DNA from 3 places in the Kitasatospora sp. NPDC032757 genome. Region 3 is predicted to be linked to each of the others. Evidence: riboswitches for the same ligand, from Rfam matches in the RefSeq annotation. Region 3 holds a riboswitch; each other region holds the start of a gene.
What was found. Region 3 has a riboswitch for cobalamin ahead of ACZ5WK_RS22355 (peptidase). Riboswitches for the same ligand answer to the same signal wherever they lie in the genome.

Region 1 (3,758 bases), on a different contig from region 3:
GCCGTCCAGCTCGCGCCGTACCGGATCCCGGCCGTCCCCGCGACCGGCTGGGACCCCGCACCCAGCCCCCGGCGCCGCTGGATCGGCCGCGGCCTGCTCTTCGGCGTGCTGGCCGTCCAGGCGGCGCTCTCCCTGCGCCTGCTGGGCGCCGCCCACCCCGACGAGGCCGTCGCCATGATCGTCGGCCGCCAGCAGCTGGACAACCTGCTCCACGGCACGGCGGTGACGACCGACCTGATCGGCCAGATCCCCGGCTCCCCCTGGCTCTACCCCCCGCTGGCCGGCGCCGCCGCCAACGCGAGCGGGGTGTTCGGGGCCCGGGTGGTCAGCCTGGTCCTCGCGCTGGCCACCACCGCGCTGCTCTACTCGCTGACCCGCCGGCTCTTCAACGAGCGCGTGGCCATCTGCAGTGCCGCCGCGTACGCCGTCCTGCAGTCCACCGTGGTCGTCGGCTTCTACGCCGCCCCGGACGCCCTCGCGGTGGCCCTGGTGGCGGCCGCCACCTGGATCGTCGTGCGGACCGCCCGCGCCCCGGTGGCCACCGTGCTGCTGGCCGTACCGGTGGCGGCGCTGGCGGCCGCCGTGGAGTACGCCGCGGTGGTCGCGCTGCCCGTGCTGGCCGCCCTCGCACTGATCACCGCCTGGCCCTACCGCGGCCGCGGCCCCGCCGCCGGGCGCGCACTCCTCCTGGCGGCGGGCGCCCTCGCGGCGCTCCTGGCCTTCGGCCTGCTGGACGACGTCTGGGCCTGGTCGCCCGGGCACGGCCACCAGGCCCGCGGGGCCGGCTCGGTCCTCTCCTCCGCGCTCCAGTGGAGCGGCCTGTTCACCCTGCTCGCCTGCGCGGGCGGGATCGCCTACTCGCTCCGCGAGCGGCTGAACGAGTCGCCCGAGGACAGCGCCATCACGGCCTCCCGGCTGCGCCGCACGGCGCTGAGCCTGACCCTGTGCGCGTCGGCGCTGCTGATCCCGGCCGGGTACGCGTACCTGGGCACCTCCGGCGTGATGTTCCGCCACCTCGGCTTCGGCATGCTGTTCGCCGCGCCGCTGGCCGGCGTGGGCATCACCAGGCTGGTCGGCGCGCACTTCCGCAACCCGCAGCTCGGCATCCTGGTCTGGGTGGTGCTGCTCGCCCTCGGGCTGGAGCAGTCGGCGCTGCGGTACCAGGACGGGCCCGACTCCGGCCGGCTGCTCGGCGTGCTGCGCGTGCACGCCACCCCGCAGGGCCGCTACCTCACCGAGGTCGACGGGCTGCCGGAGTACTACCTGGGCAGCGTCAGCAAGCCCGAGCAGTGGGTCTCGGCCCGCAAGGGGACGGACTACCGGGACCCGGCCGGCGTGATGCACCACGGGGACGACGGCACGGTCACCGCCGTCCGCAACGGCTGGTTCACCGTGGTCGTCCTCGACAGCACCGCGCCCACCGCCACGGACCGGGCCATCACCGAGGCTGTCAGGGCCGCCGGACGCTACCGACTGATCGCACAGTTCAGCTCCCCGACCGGTGATTCCGGCACGTACAGAGTGTTCCTCCTGCACTGAGAGCCCGGGGCGCCGGGCCACGCCCCGCGACACACCGGCTACTACATATGGTGCCGCGATACTCGACCGCCACTAGATGTATGCTCATCCCTGCTGTCGACGCAGGGGAACCCGGTGCGAATCCGGGACTGCCCCGCAGCGGTGTGCGGGCGGCTCCGACCAGAGCCCGCGAGTCCGAGTACCTGCCGACAGCGTGCCGCCCGGCCTCCCCGCAGAGGCCTCCAGCACACGAAGTACTTCCGGGCCTCGCGGGCGGGCCGGGGATGACACCGTCGCGCGACGCCGTCCGGCCGTCGCGCCGTGCTCCCCTGCTCCAACGGCCCGGTGCCCCCGATCAACAGCCGCCGATCGCCGCCAGGAGAGAGCGCCTTGACCACCGCTGCCTCAGTCACCCTGCCCGCCCAGGGGTCCAGCTCAGCCCCCGTCGACCCGACGGTCTCCGACCCCGGCGGTGCGCTGCTCCGGCTGCTGACCGACCGCAGCGTCGACCTTCCCCAGGTGGACCCCGGCCATGTCGCCGCCGCCGCGCTGCGCGGCCGCCACGCCGGCTCGGACTTCGCCGAGCTGCGCGGGCTGGCCGTGGACGCCGCAGCGTCGATGATCGCCGAGGACCCCCAGTACTCGAAGCTGGCGGCCCGCCTGCTCGCGCTGGAGATCGTCGACGAGGCGGTCTCGCAGGGCTCGGTCTCCTTCTCCGCCTCGATCGCCGTCGGCCACGCCGAGGGCCTGATCGGCGACGTCACCGCCGGCTTCGTCGCCAAGCACGCCGCCGCGCTCGACGCGCTGATCGACGCCCGGGGCGACGACCGCTTCGAGTACTTCGGCCTGCGCACCGTGCAGTCCCGCTACCTGCTGCGCCACCCGATCACCCGCAAGGTCGTCGAGACCCCGCAGCACTTCCTGCTCCGCGTCGCCTGCGGCCTGGCGGTCGGCGACAACGAGCAGTCGGTGCGCGAGGTCGCGGAGCTGTACGGCCTGATGAGCCGGCTGGAGTACCTGACCTCCTCGCCGACCCTCTTCAACTCCGGCACCCGGCACCCGCAGATGTCGAGCTGCTACCTGCTCGACTCGCCGCTGGACAACCTGGACTCGATCTACTCCCGGTACGCCCAGATCGCCCGTCTCTCCAAGCACGCCGGCGGCATCGGCCTCTCCTACTCGCGGATCCGTTCGCGCGGCAGCCTGATCCGGGGCACCAACGGCAAGTCCAACGGCATCGTCCCGTTCCTGCGCACCCTCGACTCCTCGGTCGCCGCCGTCAACCAGGGCGGCCGCCGCAAGGGCGCGGCCTGCGTCTACCTGGAGACCTGGCACGCGGACATCGAGGAGTTCCTGGAGCTTCGCGACAACACCGGCGAGGAGGCGCGGCGCACCCACAACCTCAACCTGGCGCACTGGATCCCGGACGAGTTCATGCGCCGGGTCAACGCCAACGAGGACTGGTCGCTGTTCTCCCCGGCCGACGTGCCCGAGCTGGTCGACCTCTGGGGCGCCGACTTCGACGAGGCGTACCGCAAGGCCGAGCTGGCCGGCAAGGCCGTCCGCACCATCCCCGCGCAGACCCTCTACGCCCGGATGATGCGCACCCTGGCGCAGACCGGCAACGGCTGGATGACCTTCAAGGACGCCTCCAACCGCGCCGCCAACCAGACCGCGCTGCCCGGCCGCACCGTGCACTCCTCCAACCTCTGCACCGAGATCCTGGAGGTCACGGACGACTCCGAGACCGCCGTCTGCAACCTCGGTTCGGTCAACCTCGGCGCCCACGTCGCCCCCGGCGCCACCGCCGCCGACCTGCTGAACGCGATGGACTGGGACCGGCTGGACGCGACCGTCCGCACCGCCGTCACCTTCCTCGACCGCGTGGTGGACATCAACTTCTACCCGACCCCCGAGGCCGGTGCCTCCAACTCCCGCTGGCGCCCGGTCGGCCTCGGCGTGATGGGCCTGCAGGACGTCTTCTTCCAGCTCCGCCTGGACTTCGACTCGGCCGAGGCCAAGCAGCTCTCCACGCTGATCGCCGAGCGCATCATGCTCACCGCGTACGAGCGCTCCGCCGACCTGGCCGAGCAGCTGGGCCGCCACGAGGCGTACGGCGAGACCCGTGCCGCCCGGGGCGAGCTGCACATCGACCACTTCCCGTCGGCCGCGCCGCAGTGGGCCGGCCGCTGGGAGGCGCTGCGCACCCGCATCGCCACCACCGGCCTGCGCAACTCCCT
Region 2 (3,758 bases), on a different contig from region 3:
GTCGGCGCCGATCGGCACCACCGAGACCGCGCCGGGCGCGGCACCCAGGTGCTCGACGATCTCCCGCTTCGAGCTGCCGGAGACGGTGATGATGTGCTCCAGCCGGGCGGCCACCCGGCGCTGCATCCGGGTGAAGGCGTACCAGCGGCGCAGCGACAGCCGCCGGAGTCTGGTGGGGGCCGCGTCCAGCTCCAGCTGCCGGTCCACGGTGATCGGGTGATGGATCGTGGTGACCAGCGGGAACCCGTGCCGCCCGAGGCCGAGCAGGCCGTAACCGAGGGTCTGGTTGTCGTGCACGACGTCGTAGCGGCCCTTGTGCAGGGCGAGGTACCGACGGGCGCGCAGCGAGAAGGTCAGCGGCTCGGGGAAGCCGCCGGTGCGCATCGTGGCGACCTCCAGCACGTCCACCGGGCCGCGGTACTCGGCGAGGTCCGGTGTGCGGAAGGGGTCGTCGGCCCGGTAGAGGTCCAGGCTGGGCAGCTCGACCAGCCGGACCGAGCCGGGGCCCTCGACCTCGTCCAGTACGGGGTACGGCTGGGCGCCGATCACGTCCACGTGGTGGCCCAGCCTGGCCAGTTCACGGGAGAGGTGCCGTACGTAGACGCCCTGGCCGCCGCAGAACGGGTCGCCGCGGTACGACAGGAGGGCAATCCGCAGCGGTCGCGCGGTCATCCTCGGCCCCCATCTCTGCTACTAGGTGTGCTGCCGGTCGGTAAAGTAGATCAGGTTTCAGTGTGAGGTGGAGTTCGCCACTGACCATGTGAACAATGAGAGACCTCGAAGATACCGGCCCGTAGCTTCTCGTCAGGAGCCAGGGCTGGTGATTCACGCCACGCCGGATCACCCGCCCGACCTGCCGGACCAGCTCCGCCGGACCGGCCGGACGTACCTGCTCCGGAACCGTTCCGGACATGCTCCGGCACTTCAGGAGCACCCCGCCACTCTCGCGCACCGGGAGCACCCTTGCCGTCGCCCGCCGCACCACACCCTGCGCCACCCGCCGCGGCGCACCCCGCGCCGCGCTCCGCACCGACCCCCGCACCGCACCCCGACGGCCCGCCGCTGACCGCCCGGCAGGCCGAACGGCGGCGGCGGATCCTGCGCTCCGCGACCGCGCTGGCGGCCCGCGGCGGGTACGACGCGGTGCAGATGCGGGAGGTCGCGGAGGGCGGGCAGGTCGCGCTCGGCACCCTGTACCGGTACTTCCCGTCGAAGGTACATCTGCTGGTCGCGGTCATGCTGGAGCAGTTGCAGAGCCTCCAGGAGCACGTCCGGCGGCACCCTCCGGCCGAGCTCGAACCGGCCCCGCGGGTCGCCGAGACACTCACCCGCGCGTTCCACGCGCTCCAGCGCGAACCACTGCTGGCGGAGGCGATGGTCCGGGCGCTCTCCTTCGCGGACCGCTCGGTCAGCACCGAGGTGGACCTCGTGAGCACCGCCACCGGACAGCTGATCCTGGACGCGATCGGCCAGTCCGGTCCGCCCACCGAGAGCCAGCGTGCCGCCGTCCGGGTGATCGAGCACACCTGGCACTCGGCGCTGGTGTCCTGGCTCTCCGGCCGCTCCTCGATCGCCGAGGTCCGCGCCGACCTGCACACCGCCGCCCGGCTGCTCACCCTGCCGTGACGCCGGTCGGCCGCCGGCCGGCCGCCGCCCCACCGCTGCCGTGCGGCCGTTCGCCGGTGCTCGCCCCCGATCGGTGGCGGTGCCCGCCGCCCAAGTGGAACCTGTTCTCGCCCGGGCGGTTCGGCAGCCCCCGCGCGGCCGCTAAAGTCGAGCCGCAGGACAATTCCATCCCGCTTCTCCTCCGGGGAAAGCCGGTGCGAATCCGGCACTGACCCCGCAACCGTGAGCCCGGCGCTGGACGGCCGGGCGAGTCGGAATGCCCGGGGAGGGGCGAGCGGCCACACCGGGCACACCCGCGCCCGGCACCCGTCGAGGTCTACGGATCGGCCCACCCGGGCCACCACCGCTCACCGAAAGGCTCACCTCCACCATGCTCACCGCCGCCCGCCTGGGCGCCGCCGCCCTGACCGCCGCGCTGCTCACCGGCGCCGCCGCCGTGCCGGCCCTCGCCGACAGCCCCTCACCCAGCGCCGCGGCCGCCCCCGAGGGCCTGTACGGCAAGGGCGACCCGACGTTCGACGGGGTGTGGCGGCAGTCGCTCGCCCTCACCGCACTGGCGGGCGCCAAGGTGACGCCCGCCGACTCCGCCGTCTCCTGGCTCACCGGCCAGCAGTGCGCGGACGGCGGCTGGCAGTCCTTCCGTGCGGACACCACGGCCGCCTGCGCCGCCGCGACCGGGGACAGCAACGCGACCGCCGTCGCCGTCCAGGCGCTGGTCGCACTCGGCGGGCACCAGGACGCCGTCGACAAGGGCGTCCAGTGGCTCAAGGCCAACCAGAACGCGGACGGCAGCTGGGCCTACAACCCCGGCAGCCCCGGCGACGCCGACTCCACCGGCCTCGCCGTCAACGCCCTGCTCGCCGCCAAGGTGGACCCGGCCGGCGTCGCCAAGGCCGGCAAGAGCGCCTTCGACGGGCTCGCGCTCTTCCAGCTCGGCTGCGCCGCCCCCGCCGACCAGCGCGGCGCCTTCGCCTACCAGCCCAAGCCGGACGGTGCGCTCGAACCGAACGCCCTCGCCACCGGCCAGGCCTCGCTGGCCGCCGTCGGCGGGAAGCTGCCGGTCACCAACACCAACCGGACCGACGCCGCGCCCAAGGCGCTCACCTGCGCGGACGGCTCCACCGGCGCGGCCGGCTCGGCGCCGACGGCCGTGCCGCGCGCCGACTCCGGCGAGGCCGCGGGCGCCTACCTCACCGCTCAGCTCGCCGCCGGCGGGCAGCACCTCACCCTCACCACCCCCGGCGCCGCCCCGACCCCCGACTACACCGCCACCGCCTGGGCCGCGCTCGGCCTGATCCAGGGCGGCCACCCGCAGCAGGCCGCCGGCGCGGTGGACTGGCTGGCCAAGGAGGGCACCACCTGGACCAAGGGCGGCACCGACGCCTCCGCCACCGCCACCCTGCTGCTCGTCGCCCAGGCCGCCCAGCGGGACCCGGCCTCGTTCGGCGGCGACCTCGTCGCCCAGCTGACCGCCCTCGGCCCGGCGCCCAAGGCGACCGCCCCGGCCTCGGCCTCCGCCACGGCCTCCGCGCCGGCGAAGGGGAAGAAGGACGGCAGCGTCAGCCAGTGGTGGCCGATCGGCATCGGCCTGCTCATCGGCATCGGCGGCGGCGTGGTCCTGAGCATTCAGCGCAAGCGCGGCCCGAAGCCGTGACCAGCCCGACCACGCCGGCACCGGTGAGCCCGGCAGCAGCCGCCGCTGCACCGGGCCACCCGGCAGCAGCAGCCGCCCCGGCAGCAGCTGCTCCGGCAGGAGCCACCGCGGCACCCGCTGCCCCCGGCCGCTGCCGGCGGGTGGCGCCCGCTCTCGTCCGGTTCGTCGCCGGGGTGGTGGCCGGGGTGCTGATCCTGCTGGTGATCGGGGCCGCGCCGGCGCAGGCCGCCGGGTACCGGTACTGGTCGTTCTGGAAGTGGTCCGACGGCGGGTGGGCCTACCAGCAGCAGGGGCCCTCCGTGTACGTTCCGCCGGACGGTGGCGTGGACGGATGGCGCTTCGCCGTCAGCCCCGACGGCGGCCGGGACGCCGCCCGCCCCGGCACCGCCCCGGACTTCGCCACCGTCTGCGGCGGCACGCCCGCGCAGCAGGGGCGGAAACGCGTTGGCGTCGTCCTGGACTTCGGCACTGCCGCCGA
Region 3 (3,758 bases):
GCTGTACGACCAGGCGCCGCCGTGCTGCGCGTGCCAGTACGACCAGTAGGCGCTGCCGGTCGGGTTGGTGCAGGTCGTCGGCAGGGCGTTGATGGTGCAGACGAAGCCGGGGAAGCGCGGGTGGAAGGCGTAGGAGAAGCCGGCGCCGGTCAGCGCGGCCAGGCCGCTGGCCGGGTCGCCGAGGGCGCAGCCGGTCTGGATGCCGCCGCCGACCGCGGTGAAGTCGACCACCACGGTGACGCCGGTGGTGCCGGTGCAGGCGGCGGCCTGTGCCTGCGGGGCCTGGACGGCGGAGGCACCGAGCAGGCCGGCGGTCAGGGCCGCGGCGGCGGCGATCGAGCCGAGGGTGCGGCGGGCCGGGCGGGCCGGGGTGAGGGTGTCGGTCATCGGAGTGCTCCTCGTGTGGTCAGGGGTCGGGCGTTCAGCGGGCGGCCGGTGCCGGGCAGGCCAGGGCGGGCGCGTCGGGCCGCGCACCCGTGGCGGAGAGGGCGGCCAGCGGAGCGCCGCCGAGCCCCAGGACGGCCTGGGCGGTGGCCCGGGCACCGTTGCCGGCGTTGAAGCCGCTCGCGTCGTAGGCGACGGCGCCACGCACGGCCGCCTCGGCCGAGCAGCCCTGCTGGAGCTTGACCAGGCTGCTCCAGCCCTTGAGGCCGGCGCCGAAGCGGCCGCCGGAGAGCAGCGCCTGCGTGGCGAGGCCGGTGGTGTTGGCGTTGGAGACGGTCGCCCCGGCGGCCGCGAAGCCGCCGTCGGTGTTCTGGTGGGCCGTCAGCCAGCCGAGCCCCGCGTTCGCCTTGGCGGTGCGGCCGGTCGCGGCCAGGGCCTGGACGGCCAGCGCGGTGGCGTCGGCGTCGCTGGTGCAGGTGGCCTGGCCGAAGGCGACCGGGAAGCCGCCGTCCGCGCACTGGCTGCCGGCGAGGAAGTCGACGGCGCCGGCCGGGGCGCCGCCGGGCGTGCGCTTGAGGGCGATCACGGCGAGCGACTGGCCGAAGGCGTTGCTGTAGTCCCCCCACTGCGAGCGGTCGGAGAAGCGGCCGCTCGGGCTCTGGAGCGAGCGGAGCCGGGCCGGCAGGTCGACGCCGCCGAAGGCGGTCGGGTTCTCGCCGCGGACCTCGGCGGCCAGCAGCAGCTTGGCGGTCGCGCCCGCGTAGGCCTCGGTGGTGCCGTCGCCGAGGTAGCCGGCCAGGATCTCGGGCTTCGCCAGCCAGGCGGTGGCCTTCGCGGCCGCCTCGTCGGAGCTGCGGGAGGCGGCGAAGGCGAGCACGGCGTCGATCGTCAGCCCCTGGTCGGGGTAGGCCGTCCCGTTGAACGCCGACTCGAAGTGGTCCCCGTCGACGAGCTGGCGGGCCAGCCAGCCGGCCGCGGCGGCGTCCGGCCGGATCGTCGGGGACGACGCCGGGGCGGCGGGTGCGGCGTGCGCGGCGGTGGCCGCCGGGAGCGCGGTGGCGAGGGCGAGCGCGGGTATCGCGAGCAGACCGAGGGTGCGGCGGAGCGCGGGCATGGGGGCCTTTCCGGGCCTGGACGCAGGGGCCCGGAGAGCGTCGGCACAGCGCCGGGCAGCCCTCGGAGCTCCGGCCCGCAGACCACGACGGGAGGAGTGGACACACCTCCGCCGACGGGTACTCGGGCTCGCCGCCGACAGCCGTCGGCGGCCTACCGTTGCGGGTCAGCGCCGGAATTCGACCGGACTTCCCCCAGCGGCGGAGTCAGAACATGACGGCCCATCATGGCGAGGCGCGGAAGACCGGGTCAAGGGATCGCGGGTCACATCACGGCATCCCCCGGCCCGGGCCGGGTCACCGGTGCGACCGACATCACGCAGCCGGTCACCCGGCCTCCCCCTGTCCCCTGACTGCCTTTCACGACCACGGACTTCTCCGCGGTCACGACGGAGATCCACCAGAATCTCGGACTGCCCGAATCAGGCTGAGGCCGTCCGGTCGGCGGCCCCGTGCGGACCGGCCGCCGGCCGACCGCCTGGTGGGACAGGGCGCCCGGCCCTGTCCCACCCCCGGCCCCGCGCGGAGCGTCAGCCGGCCAGCTCGCCCCGCAGGCGGCGGGCGGCGCCCACCAGGCTCTCCAGCGAGGCGCGGGTCTCGGCCCAGCCGCGGGTCTTCAGGCCGCAGTCGGGGTTGACCCAGAGCCGCTCGGCCGGGATCGCAGCGAGCCCGGCCCACAGCAGGGAGACGGCCTCGTCCGTGCTCGGCACCCGCGGCGAGTGGATGTCCCACACACCCGGGCCGACCTCGCGCGGGTAGCCGGCGCCCGCCAGCTCACCGGCGACCTGCATGTGCGAGCGGGCCGCCTCCAGCGAGATCACGTCGGCGTCCAACTCGTCGATGGCGCGCAGGATGTCACCGAACTCGGCGTAGCACATGTGGGTGTGGATCTGGGTGTCGGCGCGCACCCCGGAGGTGGCGAGCCGGAAGGCGACGGTGGCCCAGTCCAGGTAGGCCGGGCGGTCGGCGGCCCGCAGCGGCAGGGTCTCGCGCAGGGCCGGCTCGTCGACCTGGACGACGGCCGCGCCGGCGGCCTCCAGGTCGGTGACCTCGTCGCGCAGGGCGAGGGCGACCTGGAAGGCGGTCTCGGCGAGCGGCTGGTCGTCGCGGACGAAGGACCAGGCGAGCATGGTGACCGGGCCGGTCAGCATGCCCTTGACCGGACGGTCCGTCAGGTCCTGGGCGTAGCGGAACCAGTCGACGGTCATCGGGTGCGGGCGCGAGATGTCCCCGGCGAGGACCGGCGGGCGCACGTACCGGGTGCCGTAGGACTGCACCCAGCCGTGCCGGGTGGCCAGGTAGCCGGTGAGCTGCTCGGCGAAGTACTGGACCATGTCGTTGCGTTCGGGCTCGCCGTGGACGAGGACGTCCAGCCCGGCCTTCTCCTGGAACGCGATCACCTCGCGCACCTCGGCCTCGATGCGCTCCCGGTACGCGGCCGCGTCGATCCGTCCCGCCGTCAGGTCGGCCCGGGCGAGGCGCAGTTCGGCCGTCTGCGGGAAGGAGCCGATGGTGGTGGTCGGCAGCAGCGGCAGGCCGAGCCGGGCGCGCTGGGCCTCGGCGCGCTCGGGGTAGGCCTGGGCCCGGCGGCCGTCGGCCTCGGTGACGGCGGCGGTGCGGGCGCGGACGGCCGGGTCGCGGGTGATCGGCGAGCCGGCACGGGAGGCGAGGTCGGCGCGGTTGGCGGCGAGGTCGGCGGTGATCGCGTCGGTGCCCTCGCGCAGGCCGCGGGCGAGCAGCGCGGTCTCGCCGGCCTTCTGGCGGGCGAAGGCGAGCCAGCGGGCGATCTGCGGGTCCAGGTCGTGTTCGGCGGCGGCGTCCAGCGGGACGTGCAGCAGGGAGCAGGACGGCGCGACGTCGACGGTGCCGGCCAGGCCGAGCAGGGTCGCCAGGGTGGTCAGCGACTTCTGCAGGTCATTGATCCAGACGTTGCGCCCGTCGACCACACCGGCGACCAGGCGCTTGCCGGGCAGTCCGCCGACGGCGGCGAGGTCGTCGAGGTTGGCCGCGGCCGGACCGGTGAAGTCCAGTGCGAGGCCGTCGACCGGCGCCTTGGCGATCACGGGCAGGGCCTCGCCGAGGCGGTCGAAGTAGCTCGCGACGAGCAGCTTGGGCCGGTCGGTGAGGGCGCCGAGGTCGCGGTAGGCGCGGGCGGCGGCGTTCAGCTCGGCCGGGGTCCGGTCCTGGACGAGCGCGGGTTCGTCCAGCTGCACCCACGCGGCGCCGGCGGCGCGCAGGTCGGCGAGGAGCGCGGCGTAGACG

Region 1: linked by a shared signal. The riboswitch ahead of ACZ5WK_RS08740 (ribonucleoside-diphosphate reductase subunit alpha) and the one ahead of ACZ5WK_RS22355 (peptidase) in region 3 are both predicted to bind cobalamin.
Region 2: linked by a shared signal. The riboswitch ahead of ACZ5WK_RS06065 (prenyltransferase/squalene oxidase repeat-containing protein) and the one ahead of ACZ5WK_RS22355 (peptidase) in region 3 are both predicted to bind cobalamin.

Annotation. Positions count from the first base shown of each region.
Region 1 covers NZ_JBVINN010000004.1:235,037-238,794, reverse strand. Annotated here, with positions in the region: gene ACZ5WK_RS08745 (ArnT family glycosyltransferase) at 1-1,539, shown strand, start outside; cobalamin riboswitch at 1,620-1,743, shown strand; gene ACZ5WK_RS08740 (ribonucleoside-diphosphate reductase subunit alpha) at 1,933-3,758, shown strand, end outside.
Region 2 covers NZ_JBVINN010000003.1:110,310-114,067, reverse strand. Annotated here, with positions in the region: gene ACZ5WK_RS06075 (glycosyltransferase family 4 protein) at 1-672, opposite strand, end outside; gene ACZ5WK_RS06070 (TetR family transcriptional regulator) at 964-1,626, shown strand; cobalamin riboswitch at 1,788-1,908, shown strand; gene ACZ5WK_RS06065 (prenyltransferase/squalene oxidase repeat-containing protein) at 1,997-3,280, shown strand; gene ACZ5WK_RS06060 (SCO2322 family protein) at 3,421-3,758, shown strand, end outside.
Region 3 covers NZ_JBVINN010000020.1:113,400-117,157, reverse strand. Annotated here, with positions in the region: gene ACZ5WK_RS22360 (flagellar hook-length control protein FliK) at 1-387, opposite strand, end outside; gene ACZ5WK_RS22355 (peptidase) at 422-1,498, opposite strand; cobalamin riboswitch at 1,595-1,714, opposite strand; gene metE (5-methyltetrahydropteroyltriglutamate--homocysteine S-methyltransferase) at 2,027-3,758, opposite strand, start outside.